DNA from 2 places in the Kluyvera georgiana genome. Region 2 is predicted to be linked to the other one. Evidence: predicted binding sites of a transcription regulator. Region 2 holds the regulator's gene; the other holds the start of a gene.
The links. The regulator Fur, encoded in region 2, represses iron uptake genes when iron is present. The targets are predictions, from matches to a motif close to ATAATAATGAGAACNACTATCAA.
Positions count from the first base shown of each region.

Region 1: the regulator Fur is predicted to act here: its motif matches at 2,825-2,847, upstream of bfd (bacterioferritin-associated ferredoxin).

Region 1 covers NZ_CP158865.1:449,497-465,173, forward strand. The annotation lists gene fusA (elongation factor G) at 1-1,445, shown strand, start outside; gene tuf (elongation factor Tu) at 1,515-2,699, shown strand; gene bfd (bacterioferritin-associated ferredoxin) at 2,882-3,076, shown strand; gene bfr (bacterioferritin) at 3,149-3,625, shown strand; gene ABTW00_RS02125 (prepilin peptidase) at 3,609-4,082, opposite strand; gene rpsJ (30S ribosomal protein S10) at 4,462-4,773, shown strand; gene rplC (50S ribosomal protein L3) at 4,806-5,435, shown strand; gene rplD (50S ribosomal protein L4) at 5,446-6,051, shown strand; gene rplW (50S ribosomal protein L23) at 6,048-6,350, shown strand; gene rplB (50S ribosomal protein L2) at 6,368-7,189, shown strand; gene rpsS (30S ribosomal protein S19) at 7,206-7,484, shown strand; gene rplV (50S ribosomal protein L22) at 7,499-7,831, shown strand; gene rpsC (30S ribosomal protein S3) at 7,849-8,547, shown strand; gene rplP (50S ribosomal protein L16) at 8,560-8,970, shown strand; gene rpmC (50S ribosomal protein L29) at 8,970-9,161, shown strand; gene rpsQ (30S ribosomal protein S17) at 9,161-9,415, shown strand; gene rplN (50S ribosomal protein L14) at 9,579-9,950, shown strand; gene rplX (50S ribosomal protein L24) at 9,961-10,275, shown strand; gene rplE (50S ribosomal protein L5) at 10,290-10,829, shown strand; gene rpsN (30S ribosomal protein S14) at 10,844-11,149, shown strand; gene rpsH (30S ribosomal protein S8) at 11,180-11,572, shown strand; gene rplF (50S ribosomal protein L6) at 11,585-12,118, shown strand; gene rplR (50S ribosomal protein L18) at 12,128-12,481, shown strand; gene rpsE (30S ribosomal protein S5) at 12,496-12,999, shown strand; gene rpmD (50S ribosomal protein L30) at 13,003-13,182, shown strand; gene rplO (50S ribosomal protein L15) at 13,186-13,620, shown strand; gene secY (preprotein translocase subunit SecY) at 13,628-14,959, shown strand; gene rpmJ (50S ribosomal protein L36) at 14,991-15,107, shown strand; gene rpsM (30S ribosomal protein S13) at 15,254-15,610, shown strand; gene rpsK (30S ribosomal protein S11) at 15,627-15,677, shown strand, end outside.
Region 2 covers NZ_CP158865.1:3,481,414-3,497,090, forward strand. The annotation lists gene kdpB (potassium-transporting ATPase subunit KdpB) at 1-767, shown strand, start outside; gene kdpC (potassium-transporting ATPase subunit KdpC) at 778-1,353, shown strand; gene kdpD (two-component system sensor histidine kinase KdpD) at 1,356-4,043, shown strand; gene kdpE (two-component system response regulator KdpE) at 4,040-4,717, shown strand; gene speFL (leader peptide SpeFL) at 4,994-5,098, shown strand; gene speF (ornithine decarboxylase SpeF) at 5,342-7,537, shown strand; gene potE (putrescine-ornithine antiporter) at 7,534-8,850, shown strand; gene pgm (phosphoglucomutase (alpha-D-glucose-1,6-bisphosphate-dependent)) at 9,012-10,652, opposite strand; gene seqA (replication initiation negative regulator SeqA) at 10,691-11,263, opposite strand; gene ybfF (esterase) at 11,446-12,210, shown strand; gene ybfE (LexA regulated protein) at 12,340-12,633, shown strand; gene fldA (flavodoxin FldA) at 12,784-13,314, shown strand; gene fur (ferric iron uptake transcriptional regulator) at 13,607-14,059, shown strand; gene chiQ (ChiQ/YbfN family lipoprotein) at 14,267-14,599, opposite strand; gene chiP (chitoporin ChiP) at 14,649-15,677, opposite strand, start outside.

The sequences.
Region 1 (15,677 bases), 1.9 Mb from region 2:
AGTCCGCTGCTGAAGCTTCAGAAGAGCTGATGGAGAAATACCTGGGTGGTGAAGAACTGACTGAAGAAGAGATCAAAAAAGCTCTGCGTCAGCGCGTTCTGAACAACGAAATCATCCTGGTAACCTGTGGTTCTGCGTTCAAGAACAAAGGTGTTCAGGCGATGCTGGATGCGGTAATTGATTACCTGCCATCCCCGGTTGACGTACCTGCGATCAACGGTATCCTGGACGACGGTAAAGACACTCCGGCTGAGCGTCACGCAAGCGACGACGAGCCGTTCTCTGCACTGGCGTTCAAAATCGCTACCGACCCGTTTGTTGGTAACCTGACCTTCTTCCGCGTGTACTCCGGTGTGGTTAACTCTGGTGATACCGTACTGAACTCCGTGAAAGCTGCACGTGAGCGTTTCGGTCGTATCGTTCAGATGCACGCTAACAAACGTGAAGAGATCAAAGAAGTTCGCGCGGGCGACATCGCTGCTGCAATCGGTCTGAAAGACGTAACCACTGGTGACACCCTGTGTGACCCGGATGCGCCGATCATTCTGGAACGTATGGAATTCCCTGAGCCGGTAATCTCCATCGCAGTAGAACCGAAAACCAAAGCTGACCAGGAAAAAATGGGTCTGGCTCTGGGCCGTCTGGCTAAAGAAGACCCATCATTCCGCGTATGGACTGATGAAGAATCTAACCAGACCATTATCGCCGGTATGGGTGAGCTGCACCTCGACATCATCGTTGACCGTATGAAGCGTGAATTCAACGTTGAAGCGAACGTCGGTAAACCTCAGGTTGCTTACCGCGAAGCGATTCGCGCGAAAGTTACCGATATCGAAGGTAAACACGCTAAGCAGTCTGGTGGTCGCGGTCAGTACGGTCATGTTGTTATCGACATGTACCCGCTGGAGCCGGGTTCCAACCCGAAAGGCTACGAGTTCATCAACGACATTAAAGGTGGTGTAATCCCTGGCGAATACATCCCGGCCGTTGATAAAGGTATCCAGGAACAGCTGAAATCTGGCCCGCTGGCTGGTTACCCGGTTGTTGACATGGGTGTTCGTCTGCACTTCGGTTCTTACCATGACGTTGACTCCTCTGAACTGGCGTTTAAACTGGCCGCTTCTATCGCCTTCAAAGATGGCTTTAAGAAAGCGAAACCAGTTCTGCTTGAGCCGATCATGAAGGTTGAAGTAGAGACTCCGGAAGAGAACACTGGTGACGTTATCGGTGACTTGAGCCGCCGTCGTGGTATGCTCAAAGGTCAGGAATCCAACGTGACTGGCGTTGTGATCCACGCTGAAGTTCCGCTGTCCGAAATGTTCGGTTATGCGACTCAGCTGCGTTCACTGACCAAAGGCCGTGCTTCTTACTCCATGGAGTTCCTGAAGTACGACGATGCGCCGAACAACGTTGCTCAGGCCGTTATTGAAGCCCGTGGTAAATAATCCACAGGATTAAAACCTAAGTCCCGTGCTCTCTCCAAAGGGGAGAGCACTATAGTAAGGAATATAGCCGTGTCTAAAGAAAAATTTGAACGTACAAAACCGCACGTTAACGTCGGCACCATCGGCCACGTTGACCACGGTAAAACTACCCTGACCGCTGCAATCACCACCGTTCTGGCTAAAACCTACGGCGGTGCTGCTCGTGCTTTCGACCAGATCGATAACGCTCCGGAAGAAAAAGCTCGTGGTATCACCATCAACACCTCCCACGTTGAATATGACACCCCGACCCGTCACTACGCGCACGTAGACTGCCCGGGGCACGCCGACTATGTTAAAAACATGATCACCGGTGCTGCGCAGATGGACGGCGCGATCCTGGTTGTTGCTGCGACTGACGGCCCGATGCCGCAGACTCGTGAGCACATCCTGCTGGGTCGTCAGGTAGGCGTTCCGTACATCATCGTGTTCCTGAACAAATGCGACATGGTTGATGACGAAGAGCTGCTGGAACTGGTTGAAATGGAAGTTCGTGAACTTCTGTCTCAGTACGACTTCCCGGGCGACGACACTCCGATCGTTCGTGGTTCTGCTCTGAAAGCGCTGGAAGGCGAAGCTGAGTGGGAAGCGAAAATCATCGAACTGGCAGGCTTCCTGGATTCTTACATCCCGGAACCAGAGCGTGCGATTGACAAGCCGTTCCTGCTGCCGATCGAAGACGTATTCTCCATCTCCGGTCGTGGTACCGTTGTTACCGGTCGTGTAGAGCGCGGTATCATCAAAGTTGGCGAAGAAGTTGAAATCGTTGGTATCAAAGAGACTGCTAAGTCTACCTGTACTGGCGTTGAAATGTTCCGCAAACTGCTGGACGAAGGCCGTGCTGGTGAGAACGTTGGTGTTCTGCTGCGTGGTATCAAACGTGAAGAAATCGAACGTGGTCAGGTACTGGCTAAGCCGGGTTCTATCAAGCCGCACACCAAGTTCGAATCTGAAGTGTACATCCTGTCCAAAGACGAAGGCGGCCGTCATACTCCGTTCTTCAAAGGCTACCGTCCGCAGTTCTACTTCCGTACTACTGACGTGACTGGTACCATCGAACTGCCGGAAGGCGTTGAGATGGTAATGCCGGGCGACAACATCAAAATGGTTGTTACCCTGATCCACCCGATCGCGATGGACGACGGTCTGCGTTTCGCAATCCGTGAAGGCGGCCGTACCGTTGGCGCGGGCGTTGTTGCTAAAGTAATGAGCTAATTATTGATTAATTAGCTTTGAGCTTAAAAAGGGCGCTTCGGCGCCCTTTTTGCTTTTTATGGTTTTATTCCGCCTGTATTTCGCACGATTTGCTCGCATATTTCCTCGTCGTTTTGCGTTCTGGTATTGTAATCATAATTATTCTCACTTACACTTTGTTCAGAAATTGAACGGGAGTAGGTATGTACGTTTGTTTGTGTAATGGCGTCAGCGATAAAAAAATTCGCCAGGCAGTGCGCCAGTTTCATCCGCAGTCTTTCCAGCAATTAAGAAAATGTATTCCTATTGGAAATCAATGTGGTAAGTGCGTTCGTGCGGCTCGAGAGGTGATGGAAGACGAATTAATGCAAATGCCAGAGTTCAAAGAGATTGCCTGAGCCCGGATTTCTTTTTTGACATCCCTGTAGGCCGTTCTACGCTTCAATAAGTGGAAGCGGAGGGTCTATATAATGAAAGGTGACGTTAAGATTATAAATTATCTCAATAAATTATTGGGAAATGAGCTTGTCGCAATCAATCAATACTTTCTCCATGCGAGAATGTTCAAAAACTGGGGCCTGATGCGCCTCAATGATATCGAGTATCACGAATCCATTGATGAAATGAAGCACGCCGATAAGTACATTGAGCGTATTTTGTTTCTTGAAGGGATCCCCAATCTGCAGGATCTTGGCAAGCTGCATATCGGCGAAGACGTCGAAGAGATGCTGCAATCAGATTTAAAGCTGGAACTGGACGGCGCAAAAGATCTGCGTGAAGCCATTGCCTATGCTGATAGCGTCCATGACTACGTGAGCCGCGATATGCTGATCGAGATACTCACCGAAGAAGAGCATCATATCGACTGGCTGGAGACTGAGCTGGATCTGATTGGCAAAATTGGCCTACAGAATTACCTGCAGTCGCAAATTAAAGTTGCAGATTAATCGTCGCCAGGCCGGCGATAATAAAACCCGCAGCCCCCAGAAATGGACCAAACGGCAGCGGGTTTTTTATTGTCTTCGCAGACCGTCTCCAGATAGCCTGAGTCAGGATGTAAGTGCCTGCCATCGCGCAGGCGGTAACAAGCAGTACCGGTAATGATTGCCACCCGTGCCACGCTCCCAGGGCCGCGAGATATTTTACATCCCCATACCCTAAGCCCTCACAGCGGCGTATTGCCCGGTATCCCCAGTAGAACATGCTCATAATACCGTAGCCGGCAAATATCCCCCAAAGCGCATCGCTGAGACTCGCCGGATGCAGACTGAGCTGGAATAGCACTCCAGTCCACAGTAAAGGACAGGTCAGACGGTTTGGCAGCAGACCGGTATGGGCATCATGCCAGCACAGGGCGCCGCTGAGCAGCGTATAAACCATAAAGAAGGGGAGGGCTAGAAGCATCATATCGGTGTCGTCCGAAGGGAAAAGTGACTTTAGTTTGCGAAGCGCGGGCATAGTTGGCAAAAGGCAATCTCAGCGACTGCGAGACGTTATCCAGGCAACCGTACGAGATTGCAGGTGTGCAGGTTGTTTTGCGAACGGTGTGCAGGATGTGGTGATTAATTTATAAACACGGCTTGCTTCACATGGGTATTTGTGTATAATGCGCGGGCTTGTCTAATATTGACAGGCGGTTCAATCTGAACCAGGTACTGCGTAAGCGATACCAGACAATGTTCCCAATTGGGGAACTCTGTAAGAACGGTTACACTCTCCCATCAATCGTAATGGGTTTGAGGAGTAACTATTTCGTCTATAAAATAATTGGAGCTCTGGTCTCATGCAGAACCAAAGAATCCGTATCCGCCTGAAAGCGTTTGATCATCGTCTGATCGATCAATCAACCGCGGAAATCGTCGAGACTGCTAAGCGCACTGGTGCGCAAGTCCGTGGTCCGATCCCGCTGCCGACCCGCAAAGAGCGTTTCACCGTTCTGATCTCTCCGCACGTTAACAAAGACGCGCGTGATCAGTACGAGATCCGTACTCACAAGCGTCTGGTTGACATCGTTGAGCCAACTGAAAAAACCGTTGATGCTCTGATGCGTCTGGACCTGGCTGCCGGTGTAGACGTGCAGATCAGCCTGGGTTAATCAGGTCATCGAGCGATTGAGAGGTTGATACAATGATTGGTTTAGTCGGTAAAAAAGTGGGTATGACCCGCATCTTCACTGAAGATGGCGTATCTATCCCAGTAACCGTTATCGAAGTTGAAGCAAACCGCGTTACTCAGATCAAAGATCTGGCTAACGATGGCTATCGCGCTGTTCAGGTTACCACTGGTGCTAAAAAAGCTAACCGTGTAACTAAGCCGGAAGCTGGCCACTTTGCTAAAGCTGGCGTAGAAGCTGGCCGCGGCCTGTGGGAATTCCGTCTGGCAGATGGTGAAGAATACACCGTAGGTCAGAGCATCAGCGTTGAACTGTTTGCTGACGTTAAAAAAGTTGACGTAACCGGTACCTCTAAAGGTAAAGGTTTCGCTGGTACCGTTAAGCGCTGGAACTTCCGTACCCAGGACGCTACTCACGGTAACTCCTTGTCTCACCGCGTTCCGGGTTCTATCGGTCAGAACCAGACTCCGGGCAAAGTGTTCAAAGGCAAGAAAATGGCAGGTCAGCTGGGCAACGAACGCGTTACTGTTCAGAGCCTGGACGTAGTACGTGTTGACGCTGAGCGCAACCTGCTGCTGGTTAAAGGTGGTGTTCCGGGTGCGACCGGTTGCGACCTGATCGTTAAACCAGCTGTGAAGGCGTAAGGGGATAGCAATGGAATTAGTATTGAAAGACGCGCAGAGCGCGCTGACTGTTTCCGAAACTACCTTCGGTCGTGATTTCAACGAAGCGCTGGTTCACCAGGTTGTTGTTGCTTATGCAGCTGGTGCTCGTCAGGGTACTCGTGCTCAGAAGACTCGTGCTGAAGTAACTGGTTCAGGCAAAAAGCCGTGGCGCCAGAAAGGTACCGGCCGTGCGCGTTCAGGTTCTATCAAGAGCCCGATCTGGCGTTCAGGTGGCGTGACCTTCGCTGCACGCCCGCAGGACCACAGTCAAAAAGTTAACAAGAAGATGTACCGCGGCGCGCTGAAAAGCATTCTGTCCGAACTGGTACGTCAGGATCGTCTGATCGTTGTCGAGAAGTTCTCTGTAGAAGCGCCTAAAACTAAGCTGCTGGCACAGAAACTGAAAGACATGGCTCTGGAAGATGTGCTGATCATCACCGGTGAGCTGGACGAAAACCTGTTCCTGGCTGCGCGCAACCTGCACAAGGTTGACGTACGCGATGCAACTGGTATCGACCCGGTTAGCCTGATCGCCTTCGACAAAGTCGTAATGACTGCTGATGCTGTTAAGCAAGTTGAGGAGATGCTGGCATGATTCGTGAAGAACGTCTGCTGAAGGTGCTGCGCGCACCGCACGTTTCTGAAAAAGCGTCTACTGCGATGGAAAAAACTAACACCATCGTTCTCAAAGTTGCTAAAGACGCGACCAAAGCAGAAATCAAAGCTGCTGTGCAGAAACTGTTTGAAGTCGAAGTCGAAGTCGTTAACACCCTGGTAGTTAAAGGGAAAGTTAAACGTCACGGACAGCGTATCGGTCGTCGTAGCGACTGGAAAAAAGCTTACGTCACCCTGAAGGAAGGCCAGAATCTGGACTTCGTCGGCGGCGCTGAGTAAGTCGGAGGAGTAATACAATGGCAGTTGTTAAATGTAAACCGACATCTCCGGGTCGTCGCCACGTAGTTAAAGTGGTTAACCCTGAGCTGCACAAGGGCAAACCTTTTGCTCCGCTGCTGGAAAAAAACAGCAAATCCGGTGGTCGTAACAACAATGGCCGTATCACCACTCGTCACATTGGTGGTGGTCACAAGCAGGCTTACCGTATTGTTGACTTCAAACGCAACAAAGATGGTATCCCGGCAGTTGTTGAACGTCTTGAGTACGATCCGAACCGTTCCGCGAACATCGCGCTGGTTCTGTACAAAGACGGCGAGCGCCGTTACATCCTGGCCCCTAAAGGCCTGAAAGCTGGCGACCAGATTCAGTCTGGCGTTGATGCTGCAATCAAAGCAGGTAACACCCTGCCGATGCGCAATATCCCGGTTGGTTCTACCGTTCATAACGTAGAAATGAAACCAGGTAAAGGCGGTCAGCTGGCACGTTCCGCTGGTACTTACGTTCAGATCGTTGCGCGTGATGGTGCTTATGTCACCCTGCGTCTGCGTTCTGGTGAGATGCGTAAAGTCGAAGCAGACTGCCGTGCAACCCTGGGCGAAGTTGGCAATGCTGAGCATATGCTGCGCGTTCTGGGTAAAGCAGGTGCTGCACGCTGGCGTGGTGTTCGTCCTACCGTTCGCGGTACTGCGATGAACCCAGTCGATCACCCACATGGTGGTGGTGAAGGTCGTAACTTTGGTAAGCACCCGGTAACTCCGTGGGGCGTTCAGACCAAAGGTAAGAAGACCCGCAGCAACAAGCGTACTGATAAATTCATCGTACGTCGCCGTAGCAAATAATTTTAGAGGATAAGCCATGCCACGTTCTCTCAAGAAAGGTCCTTTTATTGACCTGCACTTGCTGAAGAAGGTAGAGAAAGCGGTGGAAAGCGGAGACAAGAAGCCCCTGCGCACTTGGTCCCGTCGTTCAACGATCTTTCCTAACATGATCGGTTTGACCATCGCTGTCCATAATGGTCGTCAGCACGTTCCAGTTTTTGTTACCGACGAAATGGTTGGTCACAAACTGGGTGAATTCGCACCGACTCGTACTTATCGCGGCCACGCTGCTGATAAAAAAGCGAAGAAGAAATAAGGTAGGAGGAAGAGATGGAAACTTTAGCTCAACATCGCCATGCTCGTTCTTCTGCTCAGAAGGTTCGCCTTGTTGCTGACCTGATTCGCGGTAAGAAAGTGTCGCAGGCACTGGAAATTCTGACCTACACCAATAAGAAAGCGGCTGTACTGGTTAAGAAAGTTCTGGAATCTGCCATTGCTAACGCTGAACACAACGATGGCGCTGACATCGACGATCTGAAAGTTACGAAAATTTTCGTAGACGAAGGCCCGAGCATGAAGCGCATTATGCCGCGTGCGAAAGGTCGTGCAGATCGCATCCTGAAGCGCACCAGCCACATCACTGTGGTTGTGTCCGATCGCTGAGACTCTGGAGACTAGCAATGGGTCAGAAAGTACATCCTAATGGTATTCGCCTGGGTATTGTAAAACCATGGAACTCAACCTGGTTTGCGAACACCAAAGAATTCGCTGACAACCTGGACAGCGACTTTAAAGTACGTCAGTACCTGACTAAGGAACTGGCTAAAGCGTCCGTATCTCGTATCGTTATCGAGCGTCCGGCTAAGAGCATCCGTGTGACCATTCACACCGCTCGCCCGGGTATCGTGATCGGTAAGAAAGGTGAAGACGTAGAAAAACTGCGCAAAGTCGTAGCTGATATTGCTGGCGTACCTGCCCAGATCAATATCGCCGAAGTGCGTAAGCCTGAACTGGACGCAAAATTGGTTGCTGACAGCATCACTTCTCAGCTGGAACGTCGCGTTATGTTCCGTCGTGCTATGAAGCGTGCTGTACAGAACGCAATGCGTCTGGGCGCTAAAGGTATCAAAGTTGAAGTTAGCGGCCGTCTGGGCGGCGCGGAAATCGCACGTACCGAATGGTACCGTGAAGGTCGCGTACCGCTGCACACTCTGCGTGCTGACATCGACTACAACACCTCTGAAGCGCACACCACTTACGGTGTAATCGGCGTTAAGGTATGGATCTTCAAAGGTGAGATCCTGGGTGGTATGGCTGCTGTTGAACAACCGGAACCGGCTGCTCAACCTAAAAAGCAGCAGCGTAAAGGCCGTAAATAAGGAGCGTCGCTGATGTTACAACCAAAGCGTACAAAATTCCGTAAAGTGCACAAAGGCCGTAACCGCGGTCTGGCTGCTGGCGCGGATGTTAGCTTCGGCAGCTTCGGCCTGAAAGCTGTTGGCCGTGGTCGTCTGACTGCCCGTCAGATCGAAGCAGCACGTCGTGCAATGACCCGTGCAGTTAAGCGTCAAGGTAAGATCTGGATCCGTGTATTCCCGGACAAACCGATCACCGAAAAACCGCTGGCAGTGCGTATGGGTAAAGGTAAAGGTAACGTGGAGTATTGGGTTGCCTTGATCCAGCCGGGTAAAGTCCTGTATGAAATGGACGGTGTCCCGGAAGAGCTGGCCCGTGAAGCATTCGGCCTCGCTGCAGCGAAACTGCCGATCAAAACCACCTTTGTAACTAAGACGGTGATGTAATGAAAGCAAAAGAGCTGCGTGAAAAAAGCGTTGAAGAGCTGAACGCTGAGCTGCTGAACCTGCTGCGTGAGCAGTTCAACCTGCGCATGCAGGCTGCAAGTGGCCAGCTGCAACAGACTCACCTGCTGAAGCAGGTTCGTCGTGATGTTGCACGCGTTAAGACTTTACTGACTCAGAAGGCGGGTGCGTAATGACCGATAAAATCCGTACTCTGCAAGGTCGCGTAGTTAGCGCAAAAATGGAGAAATCCATTGTTGTTGCTATCGAACGTATGGTGAAACACCCGGTATACGGCAAATTCATCAAACGTACGACCAAACTGCACGTACATGACGAGAACAACGAATGCGGCATGGGCGACGTGGTTGAAATCCGCGAATGCCGTCCGCTGTCCAAGACTAAATCCTGGACGCTGGTTCGCGTTGTAGAGAAAGCGGTTCTGTAATACAGTACTCGTTCTCGATACGAATAAACGGCTCAGCGATGAGCCGTTTATTTTTTCTACCCTTATCGTTGAAGCGGTGTTATAATGCCGCGCCCTCGATATGGGGCTTTTTAACGACCTGAATTCGGGTCTCAGTAGTAGTTGACATTAGCGGAGCACTAAAATGATCCAAGAACAGACTATGCTGAACGTCGCCGACAACTCCGGTGCACGTCGCGTAATGTGTATCAAGGTTCTGGGTGGCTCGCACCGTCGCTACGCAGGCGTAGGCGACATCATCAAGATCACCATCAAGGAAGCAATTCCGCGTGGTAAGGTCAAAAAAGGTGATGTGCTGAAGGCGGTAGTGGTGCGCACCAAGAAGGGTGTTCGTCGCCCGGACGGTTCTGTCATTCGCTTCGATGGTAATGCATGCGTTATTTTAAACAATAACAGCGAGCAGCCTATCGGTACGCGTATTTTTGGGCCGGTAACTCGTGAACTTCGTAACGAGAAGTTCATGAAAATTATCTCTCTGGCACCAGAAGTACTCTAAGGAGCGAATCATGGCAGCTAAAATCCGTCGTGATGACGAAGTTATCGTGTTAACCGGTAAAGATAAAGGTAAACGCGGTAAAGTTAAGAATGTCCTGTCTTCCGGCAAGGTCATCGTTGAAGGTATCAACCTGGTTAAGAAACACCAGAAGCCGGTTCCGGCTCTGAACCAACCAGGCGGCATTGTAGAGAAAGAAGCAGCTATTCAGATCTCTAACATTGCACTTTTCAACGCGGCTACCGGCAAGGCTGACCGTGTAGGCTTTAGATTCGAAGACGGCAAAAAAGTCCGTTTCTTCAAGTCTAACAGCGAAACTATCAAGTAATTTGGAGTAGTACGATGGCGAAACTGCATGATTACTACAAAGACGAAGTAGTCGCTAAACTCATGTCTGAGTTTAACTACAATTCTGTCATGCAAGTCCCTCGGGTCGAGAAGATCACCCTGAACATGGGTGTTGGTGAAGCGATCGCTGACAAGAAACTGCTGGATAACGCAGCAGCTGACCTGACAGCAATCTCCGGTCAAAAACCGCTGATCACCAAAGCACGCAAATCAGTTGCAGGCTTCAAAATCCGTCAGGGCTATCCGATCGGCTGTAAAGTAACTCTGCGTGGCGAACGCATGTGGGAGTTCTTTGAGCGCCTGATCACTATTGCTGTTCCACGTATCCGTGACTTCCGTGGCTTGTCCGCTAAGTCTTTCGACGGTCGTGGTAACTACAGCATGGGTGTCCGTGAGCAGATCATCTTCCCAGAGATCGACTACGATAAAGTCGACCGCGTGCGTGGTTTGGATATTACCATTACCACTACTGCGAAATCTGATGAAGAAGGCCGTGCTCTGCTGGCTGCCTTTGACTTCCCGTTCCGCAAGTAAGGTAGGGTTACTGAATGGCTAAGCAATCAATGAAAGCACGCGAAGTAAAGCGCGTAGCTTTAGCTGATAAGTACTTCGCAAAACGCGCTGAACTGAAAGCTATTATCTCTGATGTGAACGCGACCGACGAAGATCGTTGGAACGCAGTTCTCAAGCTGCAGTCTCTGCCGCGTGATTCCAGCCCGTCTCGTCAGCGTAAACGCTGCCGTCAAACAGGTCGTCCGCATGGCTATGTGGGCAAGTTCGGGTTGAGCCGTATTAAGCTTCGTGAAGCCGCTATGCGCGGTGAAGTACCGGGCTTGAAAAAGGCTAGCTGGTAATTACCAATTGAATCACGGGAGTAAAGACAGATGAGCATGCAAGATCCGATCGCGGATATGCTGACCCGTATCCGTAACGGTCAGGCCGCGAATAAAGCTGCGGTCACCATGCCTTCCTCCAAGCTGAAAGTGGCAATTGCCAACGTGCTGAAGGAAGAAGGTTTTATTGAAGATTTTAAAGTTGAAGGCGACACCAAGCCGGAACTGGAACTGACTCTTAAGTATTTCCAGGGTAAAGCTGTTGTAGAAAGCATTCAGCGTGTTAGTCGCCCAGGTCTGCGCATTTATAAGCGTAAAGACGAGCTGCCGAAGGTTATGGCTGGCATGGGTATCGCGGTTGTTTCTACCTCTAAAGGTGTTATGACTGATCGTGCAGCGCGCCAGGCTGGTCTTGGTGGCGAAATTATCTGCTACGTAGCCTAATCGGAGGAAAAAATGTCTCGTGTTGCTAAAGCACCGGTCGTTGTTCCTGCCGGCGTTGATGTAAAAATCAACGGTCAGGTTATTACGATCAAAGGTAAAAACGGCGAGCTGACTCGTACTCTCAACGATGCTGTTGACGTTAAACATGCAGATAATGCTCTGACTTTCGGTCCGCGTGATGGTTACGTAGACGGTTGGGCTCAGGCTGGTACCGCGCGTGCCCTGCTGAACGCAATGGTTATCGGTGTTACCGAAGGCTTCACTAAGAAGTTACAGCTGGTTGGTGTAGGTTATCGTGCAGCGGTCAAAGGGAACGTGGTAAACCTGTCTTTAGGTTTCTCTCACCCGGTTGAGCATCAGCTGCCGGCAGGTATTACTGCTGAATGTCCGACTCAAACTGAAATCGTGCTGAAAGGCGCTGATAAGCAGGTAATCGGCCAGGTAGCAGCGGATCTGCGCGCCTACCGTCGTCCTGAGCCTTATAAAGGCAAGGGTGTTCGTTACGCCGACGAAGTCGTGCGTACCAAAGAGGCTAAGAAGAAGTAAGGTAACACTATGGATAAGAAATCTGCTCGTATCCGTCGTGCGACCCGCGCACGCCGCAAGCTCCAGGAGCTGGGTGCAACTCGCCTGGTGGTACATCGTACCCCGCGTCATATTTACGCACAGGTCATTGCACCGAACGGTTCCGAAGTTCTGGTAGCTGCTTCTACTGTAGAAAAAGCTATCGCTGAACAACTGAAGTACACCGGTAACAAAGACGCTGCAGCAGCTGTGGGTAAAGCTGTCGCTGAACGCGCTCTGGAAAAAGGCATCAAAGATGTGTCCTTTGACCGTTCCGGGTTCCAATATCATGGTCGTGTCCAGGCACTGGCAGATGCTGCCCGTGAAGCTGGCCTTCAGTTCTAAGGTAGAGGTGTAAGATGGCTCACATCGAAAAACAAGCTGGCGAACTGCAGGAAAAGCTGATCGCGGTAAACCGCGTATCTAAAACCGTTAAAGGTGGTCGTATTTTCTCCTTCACAGCTCTGACTGTAGTAGGCGATGGTAACGGTCGCGTTGGTTTTGGTTACGGTAAAGCGCGTGAAGTTCCAGCAGCGATCCAGAAAGCGATGGAAAAAGCCCGTCGCAATATGATTAACGTCGCGCTGAATACTGGCACCCTGCAGCACCCGGTTAAGGGTACTCACACGGGTTCTCGTGTATTCATGCAGCCGGCTTCCGAAGGTACCGGTATCATCGCCGGTGGTGCAATGCGCGCCGTTCTGGAAGTCGCTGGGGTTCGTAACGTTCTGGCTAAAGCGTATGGTTCCACTAACCCGATCAACGTGGTTCGTGCAACTATCGATGGCCTGGAAAATATGAAATCTCCGGAAATGGTCGCTGCCAAGCGTGGTAAATCCGTTGAAGAAATTCTGGGGAAATAAACCATGGCAAAGACTATTAAAATTACTCAAACCCGCAGTGCAATCGGTCGTCTGCCGAAACACAAGGCAACGCTGCTTGGCCTGGGTCTGCGTCGTATTGGTCACACCGTAGAACGCGAGGATACTCCTGCTGTTCGTGGTATGGTCAACGCGGTTTACTTCATGGTTAAAGTTGAGGAGTAAGAGATGCGTTTAAATACTCTGTCTCCGGCCGAAGGCTCTAAAAAGGCGGGTCGCCGTCTGGGTCGTGGTATCGGTTCTGGCCTCGGTAAAACCGGCGGTCGTGGTCACAAAGGTCAGAAGTCTCGTTCTGGCGGTGGCGTACGTCGTGGTTTCGAGGGTGGTCAGATGCCTCTGTACCGTCGTCTGCCGAAATTCGGCTTCACTTCTCGCAAAGCAGCGATCACAGCGGAAGTCCGTCTGTCTGACCTGGCGAAAGTGGAAGGCGGTATTGTTGACCTGAACACGCTGAAAGCAGCTAACATTATCGGTGTCCAGATTGAGTTCGCGAAAGTGATCCTGGCTGGCGAAGTTTCTACTCCGGTAACTGTTCGTGGCCTGCGTGTTACTAAAGGCGCTCGTGCTGCTATCGAAGCTGCTGGCGGTAAAATCGAGGAATAAGTAGCAGATGGCTAAACAACCGGGATTAGATTTTCAAAGTGCCAAAGGTGGCTTAGGCGAGCTGAAACGCAGACTGCTGTTTGTAATCGGTGCGCTTATTGTGTTCCGTATTGGCTCTTTTATTCCGATCCCTGGTATTGATGCCGCTGTACTTGCCAAACTGCTTGAGCAACAGCGAGGCACCATCATTGAGATGTTTAACATGTTCTCTGGTGGTGCTCTCAGCCGTGCTTCTATCTTTGCTCTGGGGATCATGCCGTATATTTCGGCGTCGATCATTATCCAGCTGCTGACGGTGGTTCACCCAACGCTGGCGGAAATTAAGAAAGAAGGGGAGTCTGGTCGTCGTAAGATCAGCCAGTACACCCGCTACGGTACTCTGGTGCTGGCGATATTCCAGTCGATCGGTATTGCTACCGGTCTGCCGAATATGCCTGGTATGCAGGGCCTGGTAATCAATCCAGGCTTTGCATTCTATTTCACCGCTGTTGTGAGTCTGGTTACAGGGACAATGTTCCTGATGTGGCTCGGCGAACAGATCACTGAACGTGGTATCGGTAACGGTATCTCGATCATCATCTTCGCTGGTATCGTTGCGGGACTCCCGCCAGCCATTGCCCATACTATCGAGCAAGCGCGTCAAGGCGACCTGCACTTCCTCCTGTTGCTGTTGGTTGCAGTATTAGTGTTTGCAGTGACGTTCTTTGTTGTATTTGTTGAGCGTGGTCAACGCCGCATTGTGGTAAACTACGCGAAACGTCAGCAAGGTCGTCGTGTCTATGCTGCACAGAGCACACATTTACCGCTGAAAGTGAATATGGCGGGGGTAATCCCGGCAATCTTCGCTTCCAGTATTATTCTGTTCCCGGCGACCATCGCGTCATGGTTCGGGGGCGGTACCGGTTGGAACTGGCTGACAACAATTTCGCTGTATTTGCAGCCTGGGCAACCGCTTTATGTGTTACTCTATGCGTCTGCAATCATCTTCTTCTGTTTCTTCTACACGGCGTTGGTCTTCAACCCGCGTGAAACAGCAGATAACCTGAAGAAGTCCGGTGCATTTGTACCAGGAATTCGTCCGGGAGAGCAAACGGCGAAGTATATCGATAAAGTAATGACTCGCCTGACACTCGTTGGTGCACTGTATATTACTTTTATCTGCCTGATCCCGGAGTTCATGCGTGATGCAATGAAAGTGCCGTTCTACTTCGGTGGGACATCGCTACTGATCGTTGTTGTCGTGATTATGGACTTTATGGCTCAAGTGCAAACTCTGATGATGTCAAGTCAGTACGAGTCTGCATTGAAGAAGGCGAACCTGAAAGGCTACGGCCGCTAAATGGTCGTCTGAGAAGTTACGGAGAGTAAAAATGAAAGTTCGTGCTTCCGTCAAGAAATTATGCCGTAACTGCAAAATCGTTAAGCGTGATGGTGTCATCCGTGTGATTTGCAGTGCCGAGCCGAAGCATAAACAGCGCCAAGGCTGATTTTTTCGCATATTTTTCTTGCAAAGTTGGGTTGAGCTGGCTAGATTAGCCAGCCAATCTTTTGTATGTCTGTACGTTTCCATTTGAGTATCCTGAAAACGGGCTTTTCAGCATGGTGCGTACATATTAAATAGTAGGAGTGCATAGTGGCCCGTATAGCAGGCATTAACATTCCTGATCAGAAACATGCTGTGATCGCGTTAACCTCGATCTACGGCGTCGGCAAGACCCGTTCTAAAGCCATCCTGGCTGCTGCGGGTATCGCTGAAAATGTTAAGATCAGTGAGCTGTCTGAAGGACAAATCGACACGCTGCGTGACGAAGTTGCCAAATTTGTCGTTGAAGGTGATCTGCGCCGTGAAATTAGCATGAGCATCAAGCGCCTGATGGATCTTGGTTGCTATCGCGGTTTGCGTCATCGTCGTGGTCTGCCAGTGCGCGGTCAGCGTACTAAGACCAACGCACGTACCCGTAAGGGTCCGCGCAAACCGATCAAGAAATAATCGGGGTGATTGAATAATGGCAAAGGCACCAATTCGTGCACGTAAACGTGTAAGAAAGCAAGTCTCT
Region 2 (15,677 bases):
CCACGCCGCTGGTGGTGGCCGAAGGCGCGCGGGTGCTTGGGGTCATCGCGCTGAAAGATATCGTCAAAGGCGGCATTAAAGAGCGCTTTGCCCAGCTGCGCAAAATGGGCATTAAAACGGTAATGATCACCGGCGACAACCGGCTGACCGCCGCCGCCATCGCTGCCGAAGCGGGCGTTGATGACTTCCTCGCGGAAGCCACGCCGGAAGCCAAACTGGCGCTAATACGCCAGTATCAGTCCGAAGGCCGGATGGTGGCGATGACCGGCGACGGTACCAACGACGCTCCCGCGCTGGCACAGGCCGACGTAGCGGTCGCGATGAACTCCGGTACGCAGGCGGCGAAAGAAGCGGGCAACATGGTGGATCTGGACTCTAACCCGACCAAGCTGATTGAGGTGGTGCATATCGGTAAACAGATGCTGATGACGCGCGGCTCGCTGACCACGTTCAGTATCGCTAACGACGTGGCGAAATATTTCGCCATTATCCCGGCAGCCTTTGCCGCCACCTGGCCGCAGCTGGGCGTGCTCAACATTATGCATCTGCATTCACCGAACTCGGCCATTCTCAGCGCGGTGATTTTTAACGCGCTAATCATCGTCTTCCTGCTGCCTCTGGCGCTGAAAGGCGTGAGCTACCGACCGCTGTCGGCATCGGCGATGCTGCGCCGCAACCTGTGGATTTACGGCGCGGGCGGGCTGGTGGTGCCGTTTATCGGTATTAAAGTGATTGATTTACTGTTAACCCTGCTGGGTCTGGTGTGAGGAAATAACCATGTCTGCATTACGTCCTGCCATTGTCATTTTTCTATTCCTGGCGGTCATTACCGGTGGCGTCTATCCGCTGCTGACCACCGCGCTGGGGCAGTGGTTGTTCCATACTCAGGCTAACGGTTCGCTGATTTTTGAAAACCATGAAATTCGCGGATCGCAGCTTATCGGCCAGAATTTTAGCGATCCTGGCTATTTCCAGGGGCGTCCATCCGCCACCGCCGACGCGCCGGATAACCCAATGGCCTCCGGCGGCAGCAACCTGGCGGGCAGCAACCCGGCGCTGGATAAGCTGTTTACGGACCGCATTGCCGCGCTTCGCGCCGCTAACCCGGACGCCAACCGCACGGTACCGGTTGAGCTGGTAGCCGCTTCCGCCAGCGGTCTGGATGCCAACCTGTCCCCTGCCGCCGCGCTGTGGCAGGTGCCACGTATCGCCAAAGCGCGCGGACTCTCGCCGCAATGGTTAACGCAACAGGTGCAGGCGGCAACCCATACGCCGCTGCTCGGCTTTCTCGGCCAACCTGTGGTAAATATTATTGAGTTGAATATGGCGCTGGATGCCCACAAGGATAATTGATGATGACCGACGAGCCGCTGCGTCCGAACCCGGATCGCCTGCTGGAACAAACCGCCGACGCGCACCGCGGAAAGCTGAAGATATTCTTCGGCGCCTGCGCCGGGGTAGGTAAAACCTGGGCGATGCTGGCAGAGGCGCAGCGGCTGCGTGCGCAGGGGTTAGACGTGCTGGCGGGCGTGGTAGAAACGCATGGCCGCAAAGAGACCGCTGCAATGCTGAATGGCCTGAGCATTTTGCCGCCAAAGCGTACCGCTTACCGCGGCCGCTACGTGACGGAGTTCGACCTGGATGCCGCCCTCGCGCGTCGCCCGGCGCTGGTGTTAATGGACGAACTGGCCCACAGCAACGCGCCCGGCTCCCGCCATCCCAAACGCTGGCAGGACATCGACGAACTGCTGGAGGCGGGCATCGACGTTTTCACCACCGTCAACGTCCAGCATCTGGAGAGCCTGAACGATGTCGTCAGCGGCGTCACCGGCATTCAGGTGCGGGAAACCGTGCCCGATCCCTTTTTTGACGCTGCTGATGAAGTGGTACTGGTGGATCTGCCGCCGGACGACCTCCGTCAGCGCCTGAACGAAGGCAAAGTTTATCTGGCCGGCCAGGCCGAACGCGCGATCGAGAATTTCTTTCGCAAAGGTAACCTGATCGCCCTGCGCGAACTGGCCCTGCGCCGTACCGCCGAGCGTGTGGACGATCAAATGCGCGCCTGGCGAGACGGTCAGGGGCAGGAAAAAGTGTGGCATACCCAGGACGCGATCCTGCTGTGTATTGGCCATCATGCCGGTAGCGAAAAGCTGGTGCGCACCGCCGCGCGTCTGGCCGCCCGTCTGGGCAGCGTCTGGCACGCCGTTTACGTTGAAACCCCTACGCTACACCGTCTGCCCGAACCGCAGCGCCGCGCCATTCTTAACGCACTGCGACTGGCGCAGGAGCTGGGCGCAGAGACCGCGACGCTGTCGGATCCGTCCGAGGAAGCGGCGGTGATCCGCTATGCCCGCGAACACAATCTGGGCAAAATTGTCATTGGCCGTCAGCAGAAGCGTCGCTGGTGGCGCGGTGAGCGCTTCGGCGACCGGCTGACTCGCCACGCGCCGGAACTGGACCTGCTGGTGATAGGCGTTGATGAGCCCCCCCTGCCGCTGCCCGAGCGCTCAAGCGACCGCCGCCCGTTTATCGACAAATGGCGCGTGCAGATCCGGGGCTGCCTGGTGGCGCTCGCGCTGTGCGCCGCCATTACGCTGGTTGCCGCTCAGTGGCTAATGACGTTTGACGCCGCCAACCTGGTCATGCTCTATCTGCTGGGGGTGGTGATCGTCGCGTTGTTCTATGGCCGCTGGCCGTCGGTGCTGGCAACGGTGATCAACGTGGTCAGTTTTGATCTCTTCTTTATTGCTCCACGCGGCACGCTCGCCGTCTCCGACGTCCAGTACCTGCTCACCTTCGGCGTGATGCTCACCGTCGGCCTGGTCATCGGTAATCTGACCGCTGGCGTACGCTATCAGGCGCGTGTGGCCCGCTATCGCGAACAACGAACGCGTCACCTGTATGAAATGTCGAAAACACTCGCGGTGGGCCGCAACGCCCACGATATCGCCCTCACCTGCGAGCAATATATTCGCTCGACCTTCCACGCCCGCAGCCAGGTGCTGCTGCCGGACGAAAACGGGAAGCTGGCGGCGCTGAATCATCAGGAAGGCATGACGCCCTGGGATGAAGCCATCGCCCACTGGAGTTTTGACAAAGGGCTGCCCGCCGGAGCGGGAACCGACACGCTACCCGGCGTCCCCTATCTGATTCTGCCGCTGCGCAGCGCGGATAAAACCCACGGACTGGTCGTCGTCGAGCCCAATAATCTGCGTCAGTTGATGGTACCGGAGCAGCAGCGGCTGCTGGAAACCTTTACCCTGCTGGTCTCCAGCGCACTGGAGCGGCTGGCGCTGACGGCAAGCGAAGAGCAATCAAGGCTTATCAGCGAACGCGAAAGCCTGCGTAACTCGCTGCTCGCCGCGCTGTCGCACGACCTGCGCACACCGCTGACCGTACTGTTCGGCCAGGCCGAAATTCTGACGCTCGATCTCGCCAGCAGCGGTTCGCCCTACGCGCCACAGGCGAACGAAATTCGCCAGCACGTGCTCAACACCACACGTCTGGTAAACAATCTGCTGGATATGGCGCGGATTCAGTCCGGTGGCTTTAACCTTAATAAAGAGTGGCTGACGCTTGAAGAGGTGATAGGCAGCGCGCTGCGTACGCTGGAGCCCACGCTTGGCGGGCGGCAAATCACCCTCGCCTTGCCCGATCCGCTGATGCTGGTGCACCTCGACGGTCCGCTGTTTGAGCGAGTGCTTAACAACCTGCTGGAAAACGCCGTGAAGTATGCGGGCAGCGAGGCACAAATCGGTATTCGCGCGGCGACGGAAAATAACCACCTGCTGTTGGACGTTTGGGACAGTGGGCCCGGCATTCCTGGCGGACAGGAGCAGCATATCTTTGCCAAATTTGCCCGCGGCCACAAAGAGTCGGCGATTCCCGGCGTGGGGCTAGGGCTGGCCATTTGTCAGGCTATCGTCGAAATTCACGGCGGGACGCTCTCTGTCAGTAACCGCCCGGAAGGTGGCGCCTGTTTTCGTGTTACACTTCCACTGGAAAAACCGCCTGAACTTGAAGAGGGATACGAAGAGCTGTGACCAGCGTTCTGATTGTTGAAGACGAACACGCCATTCGCCGTTTTCTGCGTACCGCGCTGGAAGCCGAAGACCTGCGCGTTTTTGATGCCGAAACCCTCCAGCGCGGGTTACTGGAAGCGGCGACGCGTAAACCAGATCTGGTAATCCTCGATCTCGGCCTACCTGACGGCGATGGTCTCGATTTTATTCGCGATATCCGCCAGTGGAGCCCGGTGCCGATTATTGTGCTGTCGGCGCGCAGTGAAGAGAGTGACAAGATAGCGGCGCTGGACGCCGGTGCCGACGATTATCTGAGTAAACCGTTTGGTATCGGCGAGCTACAGGCGCGCTTACGCGTCGCACTACGTCGCCATGCCGGTGCCCAGCCCAATGAACCCGTCGTCTCCTTTGCGAATATCACCGTGGACCTCGCCTCACGGCGAATTACCCGTGGCAGCGAAGAAATTCATCTCACCCCGATTGAATTCCGCCTGCTGGCTGTACTGCTGAATAACGCCGGTAAAGTGCTCACCCAACGCCAGCTCCTCAGTCAGGTATGGGGGCCCAATGCCGTAGAGCATAGTCACTATTTGCGCATTTATATGGGACATCTTCGCCAGAAGCTGGAAATAGATCCCGCGCGTCCTCAGCATTTATTAACCGAAACTGGAATTGGCTATCGCTTTATGTTGTGAATAGTTATTCATAATTACAACATAGCCGATTTTTTATTTTAGCCAGAAATAACTAAATCTTAAAAAATTAAAATACAGTTTTAAAGCCCATCCAAAAATATATTCAATACAATTCATTTACATTACTTAAACAATCCAGAATTTTATCCTGACTTGCAGCTCATCAATAATGAATAATTTTATAAATGATCTTCTATTGTTGATCATTCTCACAGTTTTAAGTCTATCCGGAGATAAAATGACCTCGCTTTAGGATATTCATCTGAGGTATACGAAATGGAAAACAATAACCGATTAATGCCCCACATACGGCGGACAACGCATATTATGATGTTTGCCCACCGTAATAGTTTCGACTTTCACTTCTTTAACGCCCGATAAGTCTCCCGACTTCGGGTGCCTCGCAGTTATTTCTTGCTAATACAGGCCTTTGCCTGCTGCCTGCACTCGCTCTGACAAACCTGTTTCTGCCGGCCACCGGACCGGTTGGGTTTGCCACATTCTGAAAAAAGCAATGTCCTGATTTAATCATCAGCGGGATCGTATTGCTTTTTATCCGGCGATATCAATTTCTCCATCGAGAAATTGAGGGACTACTATTATCTAAAATAACGAGTCGAAAAAATGTCTGAATTAAAAATTGCCGTAAGCCGTTCATGCCCTGACTGCTTTACTACCCAGCGTAGTATTATCAATACCTGCGATACCCACTTTATTGATGTCGCGGCGGCCGTATTATCTATTGAAGATGTGGAATGCGGTAAACTCGATGAAATAGATGCGACGGGTTATAACCTGCCGGTATTTATTGCTATTAATAAAGATCAGATCGTTCCGGCTGAATATCTTGCCCGCATTCAAGGGGTATTCGAGCACGATGAAACCCGCAACGATTTCTATGGACGCCAGCTGGAGGCCGCCGCCCACAAGTACGAAGTCAACCTGCGCCCGCCATTCTTCAGTGCGCTGGTGGATTATGTCGCCCAAGGCAACAGTGCCTTTGATTGCCCGGGACATCAGGGCGGTGAATTCTTCCGTCGCCATCCGGCAGGGAACCAGTTTGTCGAGTATTTTGGCGAAACGCTTTTCCGCTCCGACCTGTGCAACGCCGACGTGGCAATGGGTGACCTGTTAATTCACGAAGGCGCGCCGTGCATCGCTCAGCAGCACGCGGCAAAAGTGTTTAACGCCGACAAAACCTACTTCGTGCTCAACGGCACCTCCTCCTCCAACAAAGTGGTGCTCAACGCGCTGCTGACTCCGGGGGATTTAGTGCTGTTCGACCGTAACAACCACAAATCCAACCACCACGGCGCGCTGTTGCAGGCTGGTGCCACACCGGTCTACCTGGAAACCGCACGTAACCCGTACGGCTTTATCGGCGGCATCGACGCCCACTGCTTCGAAGAAGGCTATCTGCGTGAGTTGGTGGCAGAAGTGGCGCCAAACCGCGCACGTAACGAACGCCCATTCCGTCTGGCGGTCATCCAGCTTGGCACCTACGACGGCACGATTTATAACGCCCGTCAGGTGGTGGATAAAATCGGTCACCTGTGCGACTACATCCTGTTCGACTCCGCATGGGTAGGCTACGAACAGTTCATTCCGATGATGGCCGACTGCTCGCCGCTACTGCTGGAGCTGAATGAAAACGACCCGGGAATTCTGGTGACCCAGTCGGTGCATAAACAGCAGGCCGGTTTCTCGCAGACTTCACAGATCCATAAAAAAGATAGTCATATCAAAGGTCAACAGCGTTATGTCCCGCATAAACGCCTCAACAATGCCTTTATGATGCACGCGTCCACCAGCCCGTTCTACCCGCTGTTTGCCGCACTGGACGTCAACGCGCGGATGCACGAAGGGCAAGCGGGCCGCAATATGTGGATGGACTGCGTCTCTAACGGCATCGAAGCGCGTAAGCTGATTCTGGATAACTGCCACCACATTCGTCCGTTTGTGCCCGCCGAGATTGACGGTAAACCGTGGCAATCCTGGCCGACCGAACAGATTGCCAACGACCTGCGATTCTTCCACTTCGTGCCGGGCGAACGCTGGCACGGCTTTGAAGGCTACGCGGAGCATCAGTACTTCGTTGACCCGTGCAAACTGCTGCTGACTACCCCAGGCATCGACGCTAATGGCGAGTACGACACCTTTGGCGTGCCGGCCACCATTCTGGCCAACTACCTGCGTGAACACGGTGTAGTACCGGAAAAATGCGACCTGAACTCAATCCTTTTCCTGCTCACCCCGGCAGAAGATATGGCCAAGCTGCAACAGTTGGTCGCGCTGCTGGTGCGCTTCGAAACGCTGCTGGAATCTGACGCGCCGCTGCAAGAGGTGCTGCCGTCGCTCTACGGTCAGCATAAAGAGCGTTACGCCGGTTACACCCTGCGCCAGCTGTGCCAGGAAATGCATAACCTGTATGCCCGCCATAACGTCAAACAGCTGCAAAAAGAGATGTTCCGCAAATCACACTTCCCGCGCGTCAGCATGAACCCGCAGGAGGCGAACTTTGCCTACATCCGCGGCGAGGTCGATCTGGTACCGCTGTCAATGGCGGAAGGCAAAATCGCCGCCGAAGGCGCCCTGCCGTATCCTCCTGGCGTGCTGTGCGTTGTCCCCGGTGAAATCTGGGGGGATTCCGTTCTGCGCTACTTCAAAGCGCTGGAAGAAGGCATCAACCTGCTGCCTGGCTTTGCGCCAGAACTGCAAGGGGTTTACATCCAGGAACACGACGGTCGCAAAGAAGTGTGGTGCAACGTGATTAAACCTCAGCAGCCGCTGCCAGCGCTGCTGAAAGGGGAGAAATTATGAGCAAAGCCAACAACAAAATGGGGGTTGTTCAGCTCACCATCCTGACGATGGTGAACATGATGGGCTCCGGTATCATCATGCTGCCCACCAAGCTCGCTGAAGTCGGCACCATTTCCATTATCTCGTGGCTGGTCACCGCCGTTGGTTCGATGGCGCTGGCCTGGGCCTTCGCAAAGTGCGGGATGTTCAGCAAGAAATCCGGCGGCATGGGCGGCTATGCGGAGTATGCCTTTGGTAAGTCGGGCAACTTTATGGCCAACTATACCTACGGGGTATCGCTGCTGATTGCCAACGTCGCTATCGCGATTTCGGCGGTGGGTTATGGCACCGAGCTTTTCGGTGCCGCACTGAGCCCCGTGCAAATTGGGCTCGCCACCATCGGCGTGCTGTGGATCTGTACCGTGGCCAACTTCGGCGGCGCGCGCATTACCGGACAGATCAGCAGCATTACCGTGTGGGGGGTCATTATTCCGGTCGTGGGTTTGTGTGTGATTGGCTGGTTCTGGTTCAGCCCGACGATGTACGTCGAGTCCTGGAACCCGCATCACGTGCCGTTCTTTAGCGCGGTCGGTTCATCCATCGCCATGACGCTGTGGGCCTTCCTCGGTCTGGAATCCGCCTGCGCCAACGCTGAAGTGGTGGAAAACCCGGAACGTAACGTACCGATCGCCGTGCTCGGCGGGACGCTGGGGGCGGCGGTGATTTACATCGTTTCCACCAACGTGATTGCCGGGATTGTGCCGAATATGGACCTGGCTAATTCAACCGCCCCGTTCGGCCTGGCCTTCGCGCAAATGTTCACGCCGGAAGTCGGTAAAGTGATCATGGCGCTGATGGTCATGTCCTGCTGCGGCTCGCTGCTCGGCTGGCAGTTCACTATCGCCCAGGTATTCAAATCCTCGGCGGATGAAGGCTACTTCCCGAAAGTGTTCTCTCAGGTTAGCAAGGCGGATGCGCCAGTTAAGGGGATGCTGGTGATCGTGGTGATTCAGTCCGGGCTGTCGCTGATGACCATCAGCCCGTCGCTGAATAATCAATTCAACGTGCTGGTGAACCTGGCGGTAGTGACCAACATTATTCCGTACATCCTGTCGATGGCGGCGCTGGTCATTATCCAGCGTATGGCTAACGTGCCGATGAACAAAGCGCGCATCGCTAACTTCGTGGCCTTTATTGGTGCAATGTACAGCTTCTATGCGCTCTACTCTTCCGGTGAAGAAGCGATGCTGTACGGTTCCATCGTGACGTTCCTCGGCTGGACGCTGTACGGGCTGGTCTCACCGCGGTTTGAATTGAAGAATAAACACGGTTAAGTCTGTGCCGGTGTTGCCGGATGGCGCTTCGCTTATCCGGCCTACAACTACCACGATTATTGGTTGTGTGTAGCCCGGGAAAGGCATATATGCCGGCCCCGGAGCAGCACGGAGCCGATAAAAAAGGGAGCCATTTGGCTCCCTTTTTCTTACCCGTGCAATCAGGCGTTTTTCAGCACTTCGCTAACAATCTCTACCGCTTCTTTCTCAATCTGCTGACGATGCTCAGCGCCGAGGAAGCTTTCGCAGTAAATTTTGTACGCATCTTCCGTACCGGACGGACGCGCAGCAAACCAGCCGTTATCGGTCATCACCTTCAGACCACCGATAGATGCGCCGTTACCCGGTGCAGCGGTCAGGCGCGCGGTAATCGGGTCACCGGCCAGGGTACTGGCGCTGACCATCTCAGGAGAGAGCTTAGACAGCGCCGCTTTCTGTGCGGAAGTCGCGCTCGCCTGCAGACGGTTATAGCTTGGCGCGCCGAAACGTGCCGCCAGCTCGTTGTAGTGTTCCTGCGGGTTCTTACCGGTGACGGCGGTGATTTCTGCCGCCAGCAGGCACATGATGATCCCGTCTTTATCGGTCGACCACGGCGTACCGTCGAAGCGCAGGAAGGAAGCGCCCGCGCTCTCTTCACCGCCAAAGCCAAAGCTACCGTCGAACAGGCCATCAACAAACCATTTAAAGCCGACCGGCACTTCCACCAGCTTACGGCCCAGGTCATTCACCACGCGGTCAATCATTGCGGAAGAGACCAGGGTTTTACCCACGGCAACCTCTTTACCCCACTGCGGACGGTGCTGGAACAGGTAGTTGATCGCTACCGCCAGATAATGGTTCGGGTTCATCAGCCCGGCCGGGGTGACGATACCGTGACGGTCGTAGTCAGGATCGTTGGCAAATGCCAGATCGAACTTATCACGCAGCGCCAGCAGGCCCGCCATCGCGCACTCGGAGGAGCAGTCCATACGGATTGCGCCATCTTTATCGAGGTGCATGAAGCGGAAAGTCTGGTCAACGTGATCGTTAACGATGGTCAGGTTCAGGTTGTAGTGCTTAGCGATACGTTTCCAGTATTCGATACCGGAGCCGCCCAGCGGATCAACGCCCAGCGTCAGACCGGCTTTCTGGATCGCCGCCATATCGACGATATCCGCCAGCCCTTCAATGAACGGCTGCACCAGATCCACTTCCTTCACATGACCCGAGGCCAGCGCCGCATCGTAAGAGATGCGCTTCACGCCGTTCAGATCGGCAGACAACAGCGCGTTAGCGCGGTCTTCAACCACTTTGGTGACGTTGGTATCAGCCGGGCCGCCGTTTGGCGGGTTGTACTTGATACCGCCGTCTTCCGGCGGGTTGTGGGACGGCGTAATCACAATGCCATCGGCCAGCGGGCCGCCTTTCTTGTTGTGCACCAGGATAGCGTTGGAAACCGCCGGGGTCGGCGTGAAGCCATTGTTTTCCTGCACAATCACATCAACGCCATTCGCCGCTAACACTTCAAGCACGGAGATGAACGCAGGCTCAGAAAGCGCGTGCGTATCTTTTCCGACGTAGCATGGGCCCGAAATTCCGTTTTTCGCGCGCTCTTCAGCAATCGCCTGAGCAATGGCCAAAATATGCTTTTCATTGAAGCTGTGACGACCTGCGCTACCGCGGTGACCGGAAGTCCCGAATTTCACCGCGTGTTCCGCATTGCTCACGTCCGGCTGCAGCACGTAGTACTGGGCCGTCAGTTGAGCGACGTTGATCAAATCACTCTGCTGTGCGGGTTGACCCGCACGGGTATGGTTTGCCATTGCCTGGTCCTTCTTATGCAAGGGTTAGATTGTCAGTATTAGATGGTACCGCAAACCTTCTCAATCAATTCCGCCGGGAATTGCATTGACTGCATGATGTGTTCGACCATGCTGCATTTACGGCCCGTGTTGGTATTGGTAATGACCCAGTATGGCGTATCCGGAACCTGTTTTGGTTTCGTCTGATTGCCGTTTTTCAGCAGCGTTTGCTCGTCGGCAGCAAAGTAGACGCGGGTACGGCCATGAAGGGATTCGGTTGCCTCAGCAAACGCATTGTTGTCCAGAGAGTACAGCGTGGCCAGCACCAGCATGAAGCGGTTTACCGCTTTCTTCTGCTCTGCATACTCGTCGGAGAGCAGCAGTTCGCGCATGGCACGGACTTTATCTTTGGCGGATTTAACCGTTTTCACCTCAGCAACGGGGGCAGCAGCGGGCGCCGGAGCGGTAACCGGTTCTGCTTTGACGACCGGCGCGGCAGCGACGGCTGCGGGCTGGGAAGCGGCGGAGAATTTCAGCATACGCCGTAAAATGTCGGACGCGCTCTCGCCAATGCGCAGAGTGTGGGCTGCAATATAGCGATAGAGCTCGTCATCAACTTCGATCGTTTTCATCTTAATCCGGTGCGATAATTTTTCTGAATACAATTCATTGGGATTATAAAGTCAAAACCCAACAGCGGGTAGCGCCAAACCAGGGGCACGGCAAAATTCGGATGAGTTCCTCACTTGCCCCTGAGCGTTAGAATGTTGAACATGATACCCTAACCCGACAATGCGAAAAAAAGAACTTTGCTATGAAATTGAATTTCCGAGCGCAATCTGCACAAAACCTGCACAATAATTCCCCCATCGTTCTGGTCCACGGTCTGTTTGGCAGCCTGGATAACCTGGGCATTCTGGCCCGTGACCTGCTTGCCGATCACGATGTCATTCAGGTCGACATGCGTAACCACGGTTTGTCGCCGCGTTCCGACGACATGAGCTACCCGGCCATGGCGCAGGATCTGCTCGATACTCTCGACGCCAACCAGATTGAGAAAGCCACGTTTATCGGCCATTCAATGGGCGGTAAAGCGGTGATGGCGCTGACCGCGCTGGCCCCGGAGCGCATCGACCGCCTGGTGGCTATCGACATTGCGCCGGTGGATTACCACGTGCGTCGTCATGATGAGATTTTTGCCGCGATTAACGCCGTCACCAGCGCGGGCGTCGCCACGCGCCAGCAGGCGGCCACGGTGATGCGCGAGTATCTGCATGAAGAAGGCGTGATTCAGTTTCTGCTGAAGTCATTTGTTGACGGCGCCTGGCGCTTTAACGTGCCGGTGCTGTGGGAGCAATATCCTCACATCGTCGGCTGGGAAACCATTCCCGCCTGGGAACACCCTGCGCTGTTTATTCCCGGCGGTAACTCACCGTATGTCACCGAAGCCTATCGTGATGATCTGCTGGCGCAGTTCCCGCAGGCGAAAGCGCACGTGATTGCCGGTGCGGGTCACTGGGTTCACGCCGAAAAACCGGACGCCGTGTTGCGCGCCATTCGCCGCTATCTCGCCGAGTGATTAAAAATGCATCGACCGCGCGCCATAATGGCCGTGGTCGTTGGCGTGCGGGTTCCACTGTTGTATGATTGCGCGCTGTCTGCGCCGGGCACCGTCCGGTAGCTTGTTTCCCCGAAGTCACTCAGAACCATGGCAAAAGAACAAACGGACCGTACGACATTAGATTTGTTCGCAAATGAGCGTCGGCCGGGAAGACCCAAAACCAATCCGCTTTCGCGTGACGAACAGCTCCGCATTAATAAGCGTAATCAGCTCAAACGCGACAAAGTTCGCGGGCTTAAGCGCGTCGAGCTGAAGCTCAACAGCGACGCCGTTGATGCGCTCAACGAGCTGGCGGCCGCCCGTGACATGAGCCGCAGCGAACTCATCGAAGAGATGCTGATGAGCCAACTGGCGCTGCTGCACGGGCAAGGGAAAGTCTGAAATATCCCCCAGAACACACTTTCATGTAGCAGAGTGTGCAGTACGGCACGATAGCTGTTTCCGCACGCTTCTCTGTTCTGCTATGATTGCCCTTATCTGTGGGCAATAAGCCACCACCATATCATTAAGTTTCAAGAGGTTATTTTACTCATGGCAATCGTTGGCATCTTCTTCGGTAGCGACACCGGGAACACCGAAAATATCGCAAAAATGATTCAAAAACAGCTTGGTAAAGATGTCGCTGACGTTCACGACATTGCCAAGAGCAGCAAAGAAGACCTGGCAGGCTACGATATCCTGCTGCTGGGCATCCCAACCTGGTACTACGGTGAAGCCCAGTGCGACTGGGACGATTTCTTCCCGTCTCTGGAAGAAGTTGACTTCAACGGTAAGCTGGTCGCCCTGTTCGGCTGTGGCGATCAGGAAGACTACGCGGAATACTTCTGCGATGCGTTGGGCACTATCCGCGACATCATTGAGCCAAACGGCGCGACCATCGTTGGTCACTGGCCAACCGCAGGCTACCACTTCGAAGCGTCGAAAGGCCTGGCCGATGACGACCACTTCGTGGGTCTGGCGATTGACGAAGACCGTCAGCCGGAGCTGACCGCTGAACGCGTTGAAAAATGGGTTAAGCAGGTTGCTGAAGAACTGCACCTCGACGAAATCAAAAACGCCTGATGATATTGAGGCGCGATAACAAATCGCGCCTCATTAATAGGTAAAAGCAATCAAAATAATAGCTACATTTTTTTAACTTTTCAGCGCATACCTGTACAATATCTTCTGATTTAGCGTAGGTTCATCGCTCTGTTTGTCGGTGACGCCTCGTTTTTGAAAGCTTAGTTTACCCAAGCCTTGCTGTTTTCATTTAGCCAGGGTCATTCTATAATGAGACGCATTAAAACGGGTGAATTCTCTGTGATACTTTCGCTGATGGAAGTTAATCGTTTAGCAACAGGACAGATTCCGCATGACTGACAATAATACCGCATTAAAGAAGGCTGGCCTGAAAGTCACACTTCCACGGTTAAAGATTCTGGAAGTTCTTCAGGAACCGGATAACCACCATGTCAGCGCGGAAGACTTATACAAACGCCTGATCGACATGGGTGAAGAAATTGGCCTGGCCACGGTTTATCGTGTTCTGAACCAGTTTGACGACGCGGGCATCGTGACCCGTCATAACTTCGAAGGCGGCAAATCCGTTTTCGAACTGACTCAGCAGCATCACCACGATCACCTGATCTGCCTCGACTGTGGCAAAGTGATCGAGTTCAGCGACGAATCTATCGAAGCTCGTCAGCGTGAAATTGCCGCCAAACACGGAATTCGTCTGACCAACCACAGTCTTTATCTTTACGGCCACTGTGCAGAAGGCGACTGCCGTGAAGATGAACATGCGCATGATGGCGTTGAAAAATAACGTTTCGTGATGCCTGAAAAGCCAGCCTGAAGGTTGGCTTTTTTTATGGGCGCAATCTGATCAATTCGCCTCACCTTGCGTATGGTAAAAGCAACTTTGCCCGTCAGGAAAGCGAGCTTGTCATCCGCCTGCTCCAGCGGAGAGCCAACCCTGTAACGCAAAAAGGGCGGAGAAAACTCTCCGCCCTTTTTGCTATAACAACAATCGCTATTTTGTGGCGTTGTTACTGCGAATTTCCTGCCACATTTTATCGCATTTGGCTTTTACGGCCTGGTCGTTACCGGTACGGGTTGCCTGAATACACTGCTGGTAGTCCAGCACGCGTACGCTTTCCTGATTGGCAAACTGTTCGTGCTGTTTCTCTTGCTTCAGCACGTTCAGTACGCTCTGGCAGGCCTGGATTTTATCCGGATTGCCTTCAGCGGTGTTAATGCACGCGCTGTAGGCATCCTTCAGCTTACTGTCTTCTTTCGGCGCGGATGGCTGAGCGCAAGCGGTAAGGCCAGCGGCCATCAGGGCAACAATAATCAGTTTTTTCATACGATGAGCCTCTTAGCGGCGGCAGAGGCTTCCCCTGCCGCATCATGCATCAGAAAATGGTGAACGGTGCGATAACCATAAATTTCACGTCACGCTCATCCTGGAAGATGTTGCCGTAACCACCGCCCCAGCTCGGGATATCGGAGTGGTTGTCGTACTGAGTGAAGTGCAGTTTGAAGAGGGTACCCTTCGCACGACCTTCCTGTACGGTATACATGGCATCCAGGCTGTATGCAGATTCTCTGATCGTATTGTTTTTGTTGTAGTATGCGTCCGGGTTCATCTGCCAGGTCGCTGGTTTCGCATCCCATGCATAGACGTAGGATGCACCCACTGCCCAGCCAGGAAGATTCCAGTTCTTCAGGTCATACATACCGCCGAAGAAGACCGCTTTTTCACCGTTGGCGTTGAAGTCAGAGCGGTTATCCCACCAGATATCCAGACGACCGTTTGAGGAAGCGTAGGTCGGGGTCATACGCTGCAGGAAGTAGCCCTGCTGACCGTCGGCCTTAACCCAGGTTCCTTCCAGACGGAAGTCGAAAACTTCGTTCAGTTTATAGCCGAAGGTTAACGCCTGCAGCCACGCGGTGCCGTCGTAAATATCGTTCACGCCGTGATCGCTCACTTTGTCACGGGTACCGTAGAACTGGTAGCTGGTGGTCAGCGGGCCGCCAGGGATATCAAATTTGTAGCTTGCTTTGGCGAAGTACTGGTCCACATAACCTTCCGCCTGACCGAATGCCGCTTCCAGCACCAGGTCATTTTTGAAATCGTATTTCGCACCGATAGAGTGCAGGTAATCCACCTTGGTCTTCTTATCATTCTGATAGAAGTTATCCATCTCCAGGTGCCATGGCGCCTTATACTCGTTGGTCCACATGTAGGAGAAGCTCAGCGCGCCGTTGTCGCCGTAGTCAAAGTTTGCCCCGGCTTCCGCGCCCTGGTAGGTACCCGGCATAAAGCTCCAGTGCGGCGCCAGCAGGGTTTGACCGGTTGGCTGAATGTAACCCGCACGCGCCCAGGTTGGGCCAAGTTTAAATTTAGCCGCCGCTTTATACAGGCTGATACCGCTCTTATC